3 regions of the Enterobacter vonholyi genome follow, and region 2 is predicted to be linked to each of the others. Evidence: predicted binding sites of a transcription regulator. Region 2 holds the regulator's gene; each other region holds the start of a gene.

Region 1 (2,269 bases), 1.5 Mb from region 2:
TCAGCGCCGGACGGCCAAACTCGTTGTTAAACGCCGCGCCGCCCAGCGGACCTTCGGTCATGATATCCAGGGCGGTTACAATGCGCTCTGGCTTGCCGAAATCTTCTTCCCACGGCTGTTCAAAGCCCGGGATACGCAGGTTGGAGACGGAGAAACCGACCAGACCCGCTTTTGGTTTTGCACCACGACCAGTCGCCCCTTCGTCACGGATTTCACCGCCGGAGCCGGTAGCCGCACCCGGCCACGGGGAGATTGCCGTCGGGTGGTTGTGGGTTTCAACCTTCATCAGGATATGCGCGGGCTCCTGATGGAAGTCATAGCGCCCTGCTTCGCGATCGGCGAAGAAGCGGCCCACCTCGGAGCCTTCCATCACCGCGGCATTGTCTTTATAGGCAGACAGCACGTGGTCAGGGGTTTGCTCCATGGTGTTTTTGATCATTTTGAACAGCGACTTCGGCTGCTGTTCGCCGTCAATAATCCAGTCGGCGTTGAAAATCTTATGGCGGCAGTGCTCAGAGTTAGCCTGCGCGAACATGTAAAGTTCGATGTCGTTCGGGTTACGGTTGAGCTTAACGAACGCATCCTGCAGGTAGTCGATTTCGTCTTCTGCCAGCGCCAGGCCGAGACGCAGGTTGGCGTCGATCAGTGCCTGACGGCCCTGCCCCAGCAGGTCCACGCTCTGTACTGGCGCAGGCTGATGGTGGGAGAAAAGCTTCTGTGCGTCATCGAGAGAGGCAAATACGCTCTCCATCATGCGGTCGTGCAGCTCAGCCGCAACCGCCTGCCACTGCGCGTCGCTCAGGGTTGAGGCTTCCACGTAGTACGCCACGCCGCGCTCCAGGCGGTTAATCTGGCTCAGGCCACAGTTGTGGGCGATGTCGGTGGCTTTGGAAGACCAGGGGGAGATGGTGCCCGGACGCGGCGTCGCAAGGATCAGTTTGCCGGTTGGCGTATGGCTGCTGAGGCTTGGGCCATACTTGAGCAGGCGTTCCAGCTGTACGCGCTCCTCTGCATTCAGGGGGGCATTCAGGTCAGCAAAATGGACATACTCAGCGTAAATATTGCTTACCGGAAGGTCGGCCGCCTGAAAACGTGCCAGCAGTTTAGTGATACGGAAGGCAGACAGTGCAGGCGAACCACGCAGAATTTCCATCATAAGTCTCTCGTCTTCGAAGCGCCGGGGCGCTTACAGTGTGCGCAAGGGGGGAAAACGGGCGTCATTATAGAGAATCCTGAGCGCCGACGAAACCGTTTGCGTCGAAATAAAATTTGCCCAGAGGTTTAACAATAGATGTGACCTGTCTCTCTAATTGGTTGCCAAGTGGCGCAAGTTTACGCAAAATGCCGCTCATTCAATGGCAAACCTTATTATTAACATGGCTACAGCAAACTGAGGCAACCGGCGTCGCAGAGAATTAACTAATTGAAAAAATTAAAGATTAATTATCTGCTCATCGGCATTGTAACGTTGCTGTTGGCAGTGGCCCTCTGGCCTTCTATCCCCTGGTTCGGCAAAGCCGAAAACCGTATCGCCGCCATTCAGGAGCGGGGGGAATTGCGCGTCAGTACCCTCAACTCCCCGCTCATTTACAGCGACATCAACGGCAAAATCATTGGTCTGGATTATGAGCTGGCACAACAGTTCGCCGATTATCTTGGCGTGAAGCTTAAAATCACCGTCCGCCAGAATATAAATCAGCTTTTTGACGACCTCGATAACGACGATGCCGACATGCTTGCCGCCGGGCTGGTGTATAACAGCGAGCGCAGCAAGAACTACCAGCCGGGCCCGACCTACTATTCCGTTTCGCAGCAGCTAGTTTACCGCGTCGGGAGCCTGCGCCCGCGCTCGCTGGCTTCGATTAACGATCGGCAGCTGACGATTGCGCCCGGCCACGTGGTGATTGACGACCTGCGTGAGCTCAAGGAGAAAAAATATCCCGACCTGAGCTGGACGGTGGATCCGAAACTCGGCACGACGGAGCTGCTTGAGCAGGTAAAAGACCAGAAAGTGCCCTACACCATTGCCGATTCGGTCGCAATCAGCCTGTTCCAGCGCGTGCACCCTGAAATCGCCGTGGCGCTGGACGTTACCGACGAGCAGCCCGTGACCTGGTTTAGCCAGCTTGATGACGATCAGACCTTCTCTGCCGCGATGCTTGATTTTTTCAACACCATCAATGAAGACGGTACCCTGGCGCGTCTGGAGGAGAAGTACCTCGGGCACGGCGATGACTTTGACTACGTTGACACCCGCAGCTTCCTGCGC
Region 2 (2,269 bases):
ACCATCACGCCGATAGCGTAGGCGCTGATCAACATGCCAGCCGCAGGGATCGAGACGTCCACGCCGCGGGCGATGACGGGCAGTAACCCCATCGGGGAGAATTCAGTGGTGCCAATCCCAAAAGCGCCAATCGCCAGGGCCAGCAGGGGAAAATTGATTTTCATGCGTCAACTCCGGATGCCGTGTCATGTGGTGACACAGAACAAAGAAGCGGAAAGCATGACATCAATCACAAAAAATGAGAAGTTAACAAAATGGCAAAAGATTTTTGCCAGAGAAGTAACAATCCGGGGAGTCGGGAGGGAAGGCTCTCCCTCCGCGTAAATCAGTGCAGCGCAGCCGTCAGACCGGCCGCAACAATCAGAGCCAGCACAACAACGGTGGTGAACAGCGAAAACTTAAGATCGGAACTCATCAATTTTTCTCCTTTTAATCCCCACACGAAAAGTGAGCTTGCTCATTTTTGCACAGATTACGTCAAAAATCTTCCTGGATTTATACTGAGAACCACTTTACCTCTTCCCCTTTTCATCAAGATAGGACAAAATTCCACGCTAAATTTATTAGCGTACCGGCCATTGACCCCCTCCTGACGTCCCGTGTCGTTTTCCCGGCGTGCCGCAATTCAAGATTGCGTGATAAGGGTGAGAGAAGGCAAACGTTTACCTTCAAGTTTTTCAGGAGTTTAGGATATGGTCTGGAGTGACATTTAATGGCAACAATTAAAGACGTAGCAAAACGCGCAAACGTTTCCACTACAACCGTATCACATGTAATTAACAAAACCCGCTTTGTGGCGGAAGAGACGCGCAACGCCGTCTGGGCAGCGATCAAGGAGCTGCATTATTCGCCAAGTGCGGTCGCGCGTAGCCTTAAGGTTAATCACACCAAGTCCATTGGATTGCTGGCGACCAGTAGTGAAGCGGCCTATTTTGCCGAGATCATTGAAGCGGTTGAAAAAAACTGCTTCCAGAAAGGCTATACCCTGATTCTGGGCAACGCGTGGAACAGCATTGAAAAACAGCGCGCCTACCTGTCGATGATGGCTCAGAAGCGCGTTGACGGCCTGCTGGTGATGTGTTCCGAGTACCCGGAATCCGTGCTGTCGATGCTCGAAGAGTATCGCCACATCCCCATGGTCGTTATGGACTGGGGCGAAGCGCGTGCAGATTTCACCGACTCCGTTATCGACAATGCCTTTGAAGGCGGTTATATGGCCGGCCGTTACCTGATCGAACGCGGTCACCGCGAGATTGGCGTGATCCCGGGTCCGCTGGAGCGCAACACCGGGGCGGGCCGTCTTGCCGGTTTTATGAAAGCGATGGAAGAAGCGCTGATCACCGTGCCGGAAAACTGGATCGTGCAGGGCGACTTTGAGCCGGAATCAGGCTACCGCGCAATGCAGCAGATCGTTTCCCAGCCGCACCGTCCGACCGCCGTTTTCTGCGGGGGTGACATCATGGCCATGGGCGCGCTCTGCGCCGCCGATGAACTGGGTCTGCGCGTACCGCAGGATATTTCCGTGATCGGGTATGACAACGTGCGTAACGCGCGCTTCTTCACCCCAGCGCTGACCACCATTCACCAGCCGAAAGATTCGCTGGGCGAAACGGCCTTCAATATGCTGCTCGACAGGATCGTCAACAAGCGCGAAGAGTCGCAGTCCATTGAAGTTCACCCGCGCCTGATTGAACGCCGTTCCGTTGCGGACGGTCCGTTCCGCGACTACCGTCGTTAATCCCTTTACGGGGCCAGCTACGCTGGCTCCCGTAACCATTCCCGGTTCAGCGTTTCGCTGTCCCCCAGATAATCCAGCAGCCAGGCCATGGCGGGCGAGACATCATTTTGTTGCCAGGTCAGGCAGCAGGCCGCGTCCGGGAACGGATTTTCCAGCGTCAGTTCAACCCATTCGCCGGTATTGATGCGCGGACGCGCAAAATGAACGGGCACCATCGCGACGCACAGTCCGGCACTGAGGCACGTCGCCGACGATTCCCAGTCCGGAGCCACCACCCGCCGCTGGTTGTCCAGAAGCCAGGTGATACGCTTGGGCAATGAACGGGACGTATCCTCCAGCACCAGCGAGGGCCAGTTGCGCAGCGTATCGTCGCTAAGCGGCCCGTCCATCGCTGCCAGAGGATGATCGCTGGCCACCACGCATTTCCAGCTCAGCATCCCCATGTCGCGAAAGGCGTAACGTCCCCCGACCGGGATCGCCTGCGTCGCGCCAATCGCCATCTCCGCCCTGCCGTCCGCCAGCGCATCCCAC
Region 3 (2,269 bases), 760 kb from region 2:
ACCGCCGGTTTTCTGCGTTTTTTACGCGGTGAAGCGAAAAGCGCCGATGCGCTGTACATCCTGGGCGACCTGTTTGAAGCCTGGATTGGCGACGACGATCCTAACCCGCTACACCGTGAAATGGCAGCCGCCATTCACGCGCTGGTAGATTCCGGCGTCCCCTGCTACTTCATTCACGGCAATCGTGATTTCTTGATCGGCAAGCGCTACGCCCGCGAAAGCGGCATGACGCTGCTGCCGGAAGAACGGGTACTCAATCTCTATGGCCGCAAGGTCCTGATCATGCACGGCGACACGCTCTGCACCGACGATACCGGCTACCTGGCGTTTCGCGCCAAGGTCCACACCCCGTGGATCCAGAAGGTGTTCCTTGCCCTGCCGCTGTTTATCCGCAACCGTATCGCTGCCAGAATGCGTGCGGGCAGCAAAGCCGCCAACAGCAGCAAATCCATGACCATCATGGACGTGAATCCCCAGGCCGTGGTGAGCGTGATGGAAAAGCATGGCGTTCAGTGGTTGATACACGGTCATACCCATCGTCCAGACGTCCATTCCCTTATCGCCAACGGCGAACCGGCCCATCGCGTGGTGTTGGGTGCCTGGCACACCGAAGGCTCCATGGTCAAAGTCACGCCAGAGGGCGTCGAGCTGATCGCTTTCCATTTTTAATCCCCCTCAAAATTCATTCTATTTTTTTGAACAATATTGGCAAATTGTTTCGATTTTAATCAGTCCGTGGTCGGTCTACTATTTATCACATCAGGGCAAAACGCCCTATCCCAGACAAAATACTTAAGGAATACGACCATGAAATCCATCAAAACTTTCGTTGCAGTTGCTGCTCTTTCTCTGGCTTCTTTCGGTTCTTTCGCTCAAAGCGTGAGCGCAACTGCCTCTACCCTTGACCGCGCAGAAGCGAAAATCGCTGCACAGGCTGCTGAACAGGGTGCGTCTTACAAAATCACCAGCGCGAAGGTCGACAACCGCGTCTATATGACCGCAGAACTGACGAAATAATGATTGCCCATCGACGAAAACAGACCGCCAGAATGCGGTCTGTTTTGTTATGAATTGACGGCAACAACGGTTCAAGATTTAACCGCGCAACCGTTTTCCTTGCCCGTATAACATGCTATTCTCTGTGCCCTCGAAAGCAGTGTGTTTCGCACCACAGGAGTTTTAAGACGCATGTCTTCCCGCAATAATCCGGCGCGTGTCGCCATCGTGATGGGGTCCAAAAGCGACTGGGCTACCATGCAGTTCGCCGCCGAAATATTTGAAATCCTGAATGTTCCGCACCACGTTGAAGTGGTCTCCGCGCACCGTACGCCTGACAAACTGTTCAGCTTCGCAGAAAGCGCCGAAGAGAATGGTTATGAGGTGATCATTGCCGGCGCGGGCGGCGCAGCACATCTGCCGGGCATGATTGCCGCCAAAACCCTGGTACCGGTTCTGGGCGTCCCGGTACAAAGCGCCGCGTTAAGCGGTGTGGATAGCCTCTACTCCATCGTCCAGATGCCGCGCGGTATTCCTGTCGGCACGCTGGCTATTGGCAAAGCGGGTGCCGCCAATGCCGCCCTGCTGGCTGCGCAGATCCTGGCGACACACGATAAAGCGTTGCATCAGCGTCTGGCGGAGTGGCGTAAAGCCCAGACCGACGAAGTGCTGGACAATCCAGACCCGCGGGGTGCGGCATGAAGCAGGTTTGCGTCCTCGGTAACGGCCAGTTAGGCCGCATGCTGCGTCAGGCCGGTGAACCGCTGGGGATTGCCGTCTGGCCCGTCGGGCTGGACGCCGAGCCGGAAGCCGTCCCATTCCACCAGAGCGTGATCACCGCCGAGATCGAACGCTGGCCGGAGACCGCTCTGACCCGCGAGCTGGCGCGTCACAACGCTTTTGTTAACCGCGACGTGTTCCCAATCATTGCCGACCGTCTGACGCAAAAGCAGCTGTTCGACAAGCTCGGTTTGCCGACCGCACCGTGGCAGCTCCTGTCCGATAAAAGCGAGTGGAACGACGTCTTCGCCATGCTGGGCGAGCTGGCGATCGTGAAGCGCCGCGTGGGCGGCTACGACGGCCGCGGCCAGTGGCGCCTGCGCGCAAACGACACCGCCGAGCTGCCGGACGACTGCTACGGCGAATGCATTGTTGAGCAGGGCATTAACTTCAGCGGTGAAGTCTCGCTGGTTGGCGCGCGCGGGCACGACGGGCATACCGTCTTTTATCCGCTGACGCATAACCTGCACCAGGACGGCATTCTGCGCACCAG

Evidence for each region. Region 2 encodes PurR, which represses purine synthesis genes. Its sites were predicted from a motif close to CANGCAAACGTTTGCNTG; they were not measured.
Region 1: a site for PurR is predicted at 1,242-1,259, ahead of purL (phosphoribosylformylglycinamidine synthase). Genes of this name have one in related genera too.
Region 3: a site for PurR is predicted at 1,101-1,118, ahead of purE (5-(carboxyamino)imidazole ribonucleotide mutase). Genes of this name have one in related genera too.

The regions. Positions count from the first base shown of each region.
Region 1 is NZ_CP162152.1:3,348,039-3,350,307, forward strand. Features, by position in the region: gene purL (phosphoribosylformylglycinamidine synthase) at 1-1,156, opposite strand, end outside; gene mltF (membrane-bound lytic murein transglycosylase MltF) at 1,424-2,269, shown strand, end outside.
Region 2 is NZ_CP162152.1:1,865,704-1,867,972, reverse strand. Features, by position in the region: gene AB3N39_RS08900 (MFS transporter) at 1-164, opposite strand, end outside; gene AB3N39_RS08895 (YnhF family membrane protein) at 326-415, opposite strand; gene purR (HTH-type transcriptional repressor PurR) at 713-1,738, shown strand; gene punR (DNA-binding transcriptional activator PunR) at 1,756-2,269, opposite strand, start outside.
Region 3 is NZ_CP162152.1:1,101,209-1,103,477, reverse strand. Features, by position in the region: gene lpxH (UDP-2,3-diacylglucosamine diphosphatase) at 1-669, shown strand, start outside; gene AB3N39_RS05165 (YdgH/BhsA/McbA-like domain containing protein) at 808-1,017, shown strand; gene purE (5-(carboxyamino)imidazole ribonucleotide mutase) at 1,189-1,698, shown strand; gene purK (5-(carboxyamino)imidazole ribonucleotide synthase) at 1,695-2,269, shown strand, end outside.